DNA from 3 places in the Lysinibacillus sp. NPDC056185 genome. Region 1 is predicted to be linked to each of the others. Evidence: riboswitches for the same ligand, from Rfam matches in the RefSeq annotation. Region 1 holds a riboswitch; each other region holds the start of a gene.
What was found. Region 1 has a riboswitch for S-adenosylmethionine ahead of ACMZ42_RS23375 (bifunctional homocysteine S-methyltransferase/methylenetetrahydrofolate reductase). Riboswitches for the same ligand answer to the same signal wherever they lie in the genome.
Positions count from the first base shown of each region.

Region 1 (3,137 bases):
GCCATCAAGAATTAATATTCGTTTCTCTAGTTGCTCTTCAATCATGTGCTTAGCCATTTATACTTACCCCTTTTTTCTGTTCATCCAATTGCTCAATAAATTTCATTAATTCTAGCGTCATATCATAGCGTAAAAATGGTGTGATGAGGTAAATACCATTGAAATATTCCGCTGCTACTTCTACTAATTCTTTAGCAATTGCAATTCCTTCTAGTGTTGCGCGTTCCTTATCATCGCCACAAGCCCTCATACGTGCTAATGCATCATCAGATAGTTTGATGCCTGGCACTTCATGATGTAAGAACTCCGCACTTTTATAGCTCGTTACTGGCATAATGCCTATATAAATTGGTGTTTCTAAATGCTTTGTCGCCTCGTAAATTTCCACGATTTTTTCCTTTGTATAAACAGGCTGTGAAATAAAATAATCTGCCCCATGTTCAATTTTCTTTTCTAATCGAGAGACAGCGCGATCTAGTACACGTACATTAGGATTAAACGCAGCCGCTACAGAGAAATTTGCCTTTTTTCGAAGCGGTTTCCCTGAGAACGATACACCTTCATTTAATTGTTTTATTAATTGGATCAGCTCCATTGAAGATACGTCATAAACGCTAGTTGCTCCTGGGAAATCGCCTACCTTTGTCGGATCTCCAGTAACTGCTAAAATATCATGAATCCCTAGTGCATTTAATCCCATTAAATGTGATTGAAGACCAATTAAATTACGATCTCGGCATGTTATATGGGTTAACGGGCGTACCCCGTGTGTTTCTTTCAGTAAGGCTCCCATTGCGACATTACTAATCCTTGGAGAAGCAAGAGAGTTATCGGCCATCATGACTACATCTGCGCCCGCCTCATATATTTTTTTTGCACCTTCAATAAAGCCTTCAATTTCTAAATGTCTTGGTGTATCTAATTCCACAATAACCGAGCGTTCACGTTTTACTTTTTCATGTAATGGCTCATAATTTGCTGGCTCTGCCTCACGGACAATCTCTACTTTTTCCGGCTTTGCATACTTTTCCTCAACCGGAGATAGCTCCTCTAAGTACTTTTTCACTGCAGCAATATGCTTTGGTGTCGTTCCACAACAACCACCAATTAAACGTACCCCCTGATCACGAAGCTCTACAGCTGCTCGACCAAAATAATCTGCCTCCGACTCATAAACGACACGCCCATCCTCCAAATCAAGAAGAGAGGCGTTCGGATACGCTGACATAAATGCCTTCTCAGGAAGCTCTACTCCTTCAAATGCTTGTATAGTATGGTGAGGGCCTAAGCGACAGTTGACACCTACGATATCAGCACCTAACGCTTCAAGTTTATGTAAGGCATTATTTAAGCTCATTCCATTTTGTAATATTCCGGGTTCGTGCATAGAAACTTGAGCGATAATCGGTAATTTCGTTTTAGATCGTAGCATTGTTAAAGTCGCCGTTAGCTCTTCAAAATCATAATAAGTTTCAAGTAAAAGACCATCTGGATTTCCTGCCAGTAAAACTGTTGCCTGCTCATCAACGGTTGCTAAAATTTCCTCTAACGTTGCGTCACTTTTACGAATACCACGGATTCCCCCAATAGTACCTAAAACAAATTGTCCACCATCTGCCGCTGCTCGTTTTGCAATCGTTATAGCAGCTTCATTAAACTGTTGTACACGAGATTCTAACCCATAGCGGGCTAATTTTATGGCATTAGCTCCGTAAGTATTCGTCTGAATAATATCAGCACCAGCTGCAATATATTCTCTATGAATCTTTTCAATTAATTCAGGTCTCTGTACATTCATTTCCTCATGACAGTACTCCAAGCCGTAGCCGTATAAAACTGTACCAATTGCACCATCTGCTGTTAGAACATGCGTTTTTAACCTTTCAAGCAATTCCATAAAACTAACCTCTCTTCCCTAATCTTTAAAATAAAAAAAAGCCTTCTTTCATAAAAAAAGAAGGCTTTTACGTCATTTCGTAATTGTTTTCCTTCTCATCTTCGACACACGGTCTTCTGGATTTAGCACCTGACATTAAGTTGGTTGCTGAAGCTTCATAGGGCCAGTCCCTCTGCTTCTCTTGATAAGAATTTAGTATGAATTTTTTAAATAATTAAAAGAATCATATCGTTTACGAACGATTGAGTCAAGACTATTTCACTGAACAAAGGATAATTTTTACGAAATTTATAATATTTTGATTTATATCAAACAATTACGATAGTTTTTCTACAAGTTCTTCACCAATTTTTTTACCGTTTTGAATACATGCACCTATGCCTACTCCAAAATATGAGCATCCCGCTATTGATAAATTTGGATAGTTTTTCTCGAGCTCTTGTAAGAGACCTTGCAACGCTTCACGATGTGCCAAGTCGTACTTCGGCATCTGGTCGATCCATTTTGTCACGTCAACAACAGTTGGTTTTTCCTCAATCCCCAAGCTTTTTCTTACATCCTCAAGAGCAACTGCTGCTAACTCTTCATCTGTCATCATACGCAATCTCTCATACTTAGGGTTAATGCTCTTATAAAAAAGTCGTACAAGTAATTTCCCTTCTGCAGAGGTATGTTTCCACTTGCGGCTTGTCCACGTTGCTGCATTACAAATAACATCCGAATTATGTGACACAATATAGCCTGTTCCATCTGCTGGCAATCTATTATCGGGAACATCAAATCCTAAATAAATCGTAATGGCGGATGCAGTATTAAATTGTTCAAAATAGCCGTTCAACGATTCATCCTGTAATAAGCTTTGTACCGCTTCATTTGGCAGTGCCAATACAACATGATTTGCTTCAATCATTTTACCGTTTGCTAACGTAACAGAGTATAGATTCTCCTGCTTTTTAACACTAGTAGTGGCAATTCCTTTTATAATTTCTACATCCGTTAATGTTTCTTCAAGTCGATCAATTAGTGACGATAAACCATTTTTAAATGAAATAAATTTTTTGTTGGAGGCTTTCACAAATTGTTTCCTGTTTGCATCAAAACCTTTAATAATACTACCGTAATCGTTTTTGTAATCGATTAAATACGGTAAAGTCGAAGCAATTGAAAGTTGATTTAAATCTCCAGAATATACACCTGCAAGTACCGGCGCTATTTGGTTTTGAACAAGCTCCTCACCTAA
Region 1 is NZ_JBLLLQ010000036.1:31,049-34,185, forward strand. Features, by position in the region: gene metH (methionine synthase) at 1-57, opposite strand, end outside; gene ACMZ42_RS23375 (bifunctional homocysteine S-methyltransferase/methylenetetrahydrofolate reductase) at 50-1,897, opposite strand; SAM riboswitch class I at 1,990-2,088, opposite strand; gene ACMZ42_RS23380 (protoporphyrinogen oxidase) at 2,214-3,137, opposite strand, start outside.

Region 2 (3,137 bases), on a different contig from region 1:
TTACCCGATCCTGGATATCCAGATTACTTATCAGGTGTCGTATTAGGTGATGTTAATTTTGAAGTTATGCCTCTTTTTGCAGAAAATCATTTTCTGCCTGATTATAATGCTTTATCCGATGCAGTAAAAGAAAAGGCGAAGATGCTTTACTTGAATTACCCGAATAACCCAACTGGCGGTACTGCAACACTTGAATTTTTCGAGGAAACAGTACGCTTTGCAAAAGAGCACAATATTATCGTAGCACATGATTTTGCCTACGGGGCGATTGGATTTGACGGCAATAAACCTATCAGCTTCCTGCAAGCTGACGGTGCAAAAGATGTCGGTATCGAAATGTATACATTATCCAAAACGTATAATATGGCAGGCTGGCGCATTGGTTTTGCAGTTGGTAACCCTGATATTGTTGCAGCCATTAACCTTATTCAAGATCATCTATTTTGTAGTCAATTCCCTGCCGTGCAACAAGCCGCGGCAGTTGCACTTACTGCTTCCCAGAGTTGCGCGGATAAGCTAAGTGCGACTTATGAGCGTCGACGAAACGTACTGATCGAAGAAGCTCAGCGAATTGGTTGGCAAGTAACAGCACCGAGAGGCTCTTTCTTTGCATGGCTCCCTGTTCCATTAGGTTTTACGAGTGAACAATTTGCCGATTTATTGCTCGACAAAGCTGATATCGCAGTAGCTGCAGGCAATGGCTTCGGTCAATATGGTGAAGGCTATGTCCGGGTTGGCTTACTTGTTAGCGAAGACCGCTTACGTGAAGCGATCAGTAGAATTGAAAAATTAAACTTATTTAACTCATGAAGTAGACTCTACCCGAAAAACTGTTCCATTAGCTCAAACTTGCTATGGGAACAGTTTTGTCTCTTTCTTGCGGATTCTTTCGCAACTAAATATTATAACAAAATAAAAAATTTTAAAAATTCAATTGACTTACTATATCCTATAATTTATATTAGTTCTATCGGATTTACAAAAAAATATTATAAATCTCTTATCAAGAGTAGCTGAGGGACTGGCCCTATGAAGCTCGGCAACCTCCTTTTTTAAGGAAGGTGCTAAATCCTGCAAACGATCATCGTTTGAAAGATAAGAGAGGACACTTTTTTATGAGCCTCTCTTAATTTTTTTAAGAGAGTTTTTTTTATTTTCAAAAACCGATAAAAAAACTTTGGAGGTATGTTTCATGAAAAAGAAAAATAAAATTTTATTAGGTTTAGCAAGTCTCACATTAGTAGCAGCATTAGTAGGCTGTGGTACTAAAGAAAATAGTAAGGATAGTCAAAATAAGGCTATTAATGAAAATAAAATTGTAGTAGGTGTAACTTCTGGTCCACACGAACAAATTGCTGAGGTTGTAGCAAAAGTTGCCAAAGAAAATGGCTTAGAGGTAGAAGTAAAATCTTTCTCTGATTATGTTTTACCAAATACATCGTTAGCAGAGGGCGATCTTGATGTAAACAGTTATCAACACAAGCCATTCCTCGAGACATTTAACAAAGATCACAATACAGATTTAGTGCCAGTTGGAAAAACAATTTTAAATCCTCTAGGCATATACTCTGAGAAATATAAATCATTTGATGACGTTCCTGATGGTGCAACGTTCGGATTGCCAAATGATCCAACAAACGGGGCTCGTGCTCTATTTGTCCTTCAAGAGGCAGGCTATATTAAATTAAAAGACGGTGCAGACTTAACAGCATCTATTCGCGATGTGGAAGAAAACAAAAAGAATTTGAAATTCATTGAATTAGAGGCTGCACAAATTCCAAAACAGCTTAGTGAAGTAGATGTAGCAGCTATTAATACAAACTTCGCTCTTGATGCTGGCATTAATCCTAAAAAAGACTCCATTCTTTTAGAATCTACGGACTCTCCATATGTGAATTACATTGTAGTACGTGCCGAAAACAAAGATGACCCAACGATCAAAAAATTTGTTGAAGCTTATCAATCTGATGAGGTACGCAATTTTATTGAAGAAGAATTCCAAGGCTCTGTAATTCCAAGCTGGTAAGTGACGATTAAGGACCATTCATAAAATCAAGAATCTGCGGGACTCCTACAGGAAAGCTAGCAGATTCTTGATTTATAGAAGGACTAAGAAAGGAGATATCACCGTATGATTCAACTAGAAAATATAACAAAAGAATTTAAAACTAAAAATGGTATCGTCAAAGCAGTAGATGGTATTAACTTGCATGTCAAAAAAGGTGAAATTCATGGGGTTATTGGCTACAGTGGTGCAGGAAAAAGTACCCTTATTCGCTGTGTCAATTTATTAGAACGTCCAACAACAGGAAAGGTATTAATCGATCATGTAGATATTACTTCCCTTTCTCTAAACGACCTTCGCAAAACTCGTCAAAAAATCGGGATGATATTCCAGCATTTTAACCTTTTAAAAACAGCGACTGTTTACAACAATATCTCGGTACCATTAAAGCTTCTAGGCTATAACGACTCCGAAGTGAAAAAACGCGTTGCAAAATATGCAGAAATTGTTGGCCTAACAGAGAAATTAGATAGCTATCCTAGCCAGCTTTCAGGTGGTCAAAAGCAACGTGTCGCTATTGCACGTGCCCTTGCCCAAGAGCCTGAGATTTTGCTCAGTGATGAAGCGACAAGTGCACTCGACCCCGAAACAACTGACGCCATTCTTGAGCTTCTCTTGAAAATTAATCGCGAGCTAGGCATCACTATTTTACTCATTACACATGAAATGAATGTTATTCAAAAAATTTGCGACGATGTATCTGTTCTTGAATCAGGGGCGGTTGTGGAATACGGCTCTGCTATAGACCTATTTTCAAAGCCTCAGCATCCAACGACACGAAAGTTTTTAAATACCATTTCTCAACGTAATTTATCCCCTTCCCTTATCGAGCAATTAAATGTTTCAGGAAGCGTTATTCGTTTAACATTCCTTGGTGAAAGTACAGGGAAACCATTACTAGCAGAAGTGAGTAAAGTTTATGATGTTCAACCGAATATTTTAACCGCCAATATCATTGAATTAAAAAACGGCATTGTCGGTAATATTGTCGTGCATCTACACGGTGAAGCACATATCGTAGAAAAAGCACTTAAGTATTTTACAGAAAACGGAGTAAGCGTTGAGGAATTAG
Region 2 is NZ_JBLLLQ010000005.1:68,483-71,619, reverse strand. Features, by position in the region: gene ACMZ42_RS07010 (pyridoxal phosphate-dependent aminotransferase) at 1-810, shown strand, start outside; SAM riboswitch class I at 998-1,102, shown strand; gene ACMZ42_RS07005 (MetQ/NlpA family ABC transporter substrate-binding protein) at 1,193-2,026, shown strand; gene ACMZ42_RS07000 (methionine ABC transporter ATP-binding protein) at 2,132-3,137, shown strand, end outside.
Region 2: linked by a shared signal. The riboswitch ahead of ACMZ42_RS07005 (MetQ/NlpA family ABC transporter substrate-binding protein) and the one ahead of ACMZ42_RS23375 (bifunctional homocysteine S-methyltransferase/methylenetetrahydrofolate reductase) in region 1 are both predicted to bind S-adenosylmethionine.

Region 3 (3,137 bases), on a different contig from region 1:
ATATCCCTGTTCATGGAATTACCTTGTATGTGGAGGACCATTTAGCTTCCGTTGACCAACACCGTATCACTCGCTATACGAGGAATGCGTCTACACCTCATTGGTTTATTTTATCGGTAGATGGCAAGCAAATGATTTATGGTCACTCTCCGTCAAATCAGGAAACGGCTTTTATTACCAATGATCCTGTTCATATCTATTTATTAGAGGATTATATATGGCATGACGTGCTTATTAATCGCCTTTTAAAGCGTGATGATACGGAGCTTGAGGAATGGATTACTAAAGAACGTAAAGCATTTTTCTTAGAATGAAAGTATTGAAAAAGAATCTGCAAGCCGTCATGTACATTACAGAAGGCGAGCAGATTCTTTTTTTCGTTAAATATTAATAAAATACTTTATCAACATTGTATTTAGAGCGGAATGAATTGATCGCGTATGTTTCGTAAATTTCACGTTCCATTGGATCTTCCACTTCATACACTTCAATTTTGAAAATTTCATTACGGTGATTTTTCATCGGTGACACATTGTCCTCGAAATGCTTTTTAATACGTTGACGAATTTTACGTGCTTTACCGACAAATAATAGTTCGTTCTCTTCATTGTAGAATAAGAAAATACCACCGTTTTCACGTGTGATTTTATGGAAATCAATAAAACCATGGTACGGTGTGATTGGTACATCACCTGGCTTTAAATCTTGTTCGCGTTGGCGAATTACTAAATCTGGTTTTGGAAATTCAATTTTAATCAAAGTATTCACGTTCCTCTCTGTTACTAAAGGTATATGTTAACATAAGTACAGCATGTTTACCATCAAATAATGAATGTAAACATTCAAGATTAGTGTTAAACAAATTACATAATGACATGCATAGTTAATAACAAAATATTCTATGTATTATTGATATTCTTAATTGTTCATGTTACAATTCTTTTTAATTAAATAATCTCATCATGAGAAATTGAGGGATTGTTTTAGAAACCCAGTCGTACCAAGGGTTTGAAGTACATGATAAGATGTTGAGTAGATTAAAGTTTATTTGTTATTAATAATACACTTCTTATTGTCTATTAATTTAGATGAGGAGAGGTGTATTTTTTTATGCTGTTAAAGTTTGCTTATGATGATTTTATTGCAGACAGAAAATTCAACAATACGACTCAAGCAAATATCAATAGTTACAAATACATGATTAAGCCGTTCATCGACAAATATAATTGATAGGATTATCTAAAAAAGGAATATATGTTTAATTTTGAAACTTATTCCTGAATTTTACGTATAACAATTAGAGGGGGGATATAACTTGGCTAATAAACAAAAAAATCCAATTCCATTTTTGAAAAAGACTTGGGTGTCTTCTATTGGTGTATTTTTATTGTCACAGATAATCTTTATTACGTGTGAAGCAACAGGATGGATACCTAATTATAGAGATATTGGCGGAACGTTTATTGGAAGAATTACGGAATCTTCAATTTTCAAAGAGTGGTTTACTTTTTATGAAACACCAAATTTCAATTTACTTACTATCTTTTTTGGCATCTTTCTTGTGTTTGGAATAATAGAGGCGATAAAAAGTGTTTTTTCACCAAGGTCTACATAAGTAAAGACTATAGCAAAAGTATCACTAGGGTGTAAAGATAAATAACTAAACTATAATTTCCCTAAAAACATAATGACATGCATGATTAATAACAAAATATTCTATGTATTATTGATATTCTTAATTGTTCATGTTACAATTCTTTTTAATTAAATAATCTTATCATGAGAAGTTGAGGGATTTGGCCCGATGACGCTTCAGCAACCTCTAACGAAAGTTAGAAAGGTGCTAATTCCAGCAAAGGATTTGTCCTTTGAGAGATAAGAGTGAACGTGGAAAAATCCTTCTCATTCTATCTCAACTGGAATGAGGGGGATTTTTTAATTTCATCGAAAAAGAAGACTTAATGAGCTTTGAACAGGGCCTGTGCATGGAGACTAAGGCCCAATTGATCTTAACTAGAGAGGGGAATGCAAGATGCCAATTAATATTCCAAAAAACTTACCAGCTGGAGAACATTTACGTGAGGAAAAAATATTCGTTATGGAAGAGGACAGAGCGAAAACTCAACAAATTCGTCCATTAAATATCTTAATTTTTAATTTAATGCCGGAAAAAGAAAAAACAGAACTGCAATTACTTCGTTTATTGGGGAATACACCATTACAAGTGAATATTACATTTTTAAATACAGCTACGCATGAATCAAAAAATGTTAGTAAATCACATTTACAGTTATTTTACACGACTTTCAATCAAATTCGTCATCGCCGCTATGATGGCATGATTATTACGGGTGCACCAGTAGAGAAAATGGAATTTGAAGAAGTGAACTACTGGCAGGAAATTTCTGAAATTATGGATTGGTCCAAGACAAACGTAACATCGGTTTTACATATATGTTGGGGTGCACAGGCAGCGTTATACCATCATTACGGTATTGGTAAAATTGGGCTGCCTGCTAAATGCTCAGGTGTATATTCGCATGTTATTACGGATTTAACAGTGGACTTAGTACGTGGCTTTAGTGATTCATTTACTGCACCACATTCACGTTATACATCCGTATCAATTGATGAAGTACTTAGCCATCCCGATTTACGATTACTATCTTATTCTGAAGATGCTGGTGTTTTCATTGTGCAATCTAAGGATAATAAAAACATTATGATTACTGGTCATCTTGAATATGATGCAACAACTTTAGCTGATGAGTATAGTCGTGATGTTGCGAAAGGATTAGATATTGATGTACCAGTAAATTATTTCCCACATGATAATCCTGCAAATGAACCGATTAATACTTGGCGCGCCCATACACATTTATTATTCTCGAATTGGTTGAACTACTATGTTTACCAAGAAACACCATACGAATGGGATTTTGTCGATCAGATTGAATATCATATTTAAAACCGCTCAATTACAATAAAGAAAAATGATGACTTTGATATTTCAGGGTCATCATTTTTTCACGCCATTATGCTGTTAATTTTCTGATGAATTTTTATTTCTATCACTGCTTGGAGTATTGCCGGTATCGCTATCATTCTGTGTAGTATTGTTGCTACTATCACTCTGC
Region 3 is NZ_JBLLLQ010000002.1:306,483-309,619, reverse strand. Features, by position in the region: gene ACMZ42_RS03905 (TrmB family transcriptional regulator) at 1-314, shown strand, start outside; gene ACMZ42_RS03900 (nucleotide excision repair endonuclease) at 388-759, opposite strand; gene ACMZ42_RS03895 (YfzA family protein) at 1,316-1,615, shown strand; SAM riboswitch class I at 1,772-1,882, shown strand; gene metA (homoserine O-acetyltransferase MetA) at 2,033-2,968, shown strand; gene ACMZ42_RS03885 (endospore germination permease) at 3,044-3,137, opposite strand, start outside.
Region 3: linked by a shared signal. The riboswitch ahead of metA (homoserine O-acetyltransferase MetA) and the one ahead of ACMZ42_RS23375 (bifunctional homocysteine S-methyltransferase/methylenetetrahydrofolate reductase) in region 1 are both predicted to bind S-adenosylmethionine.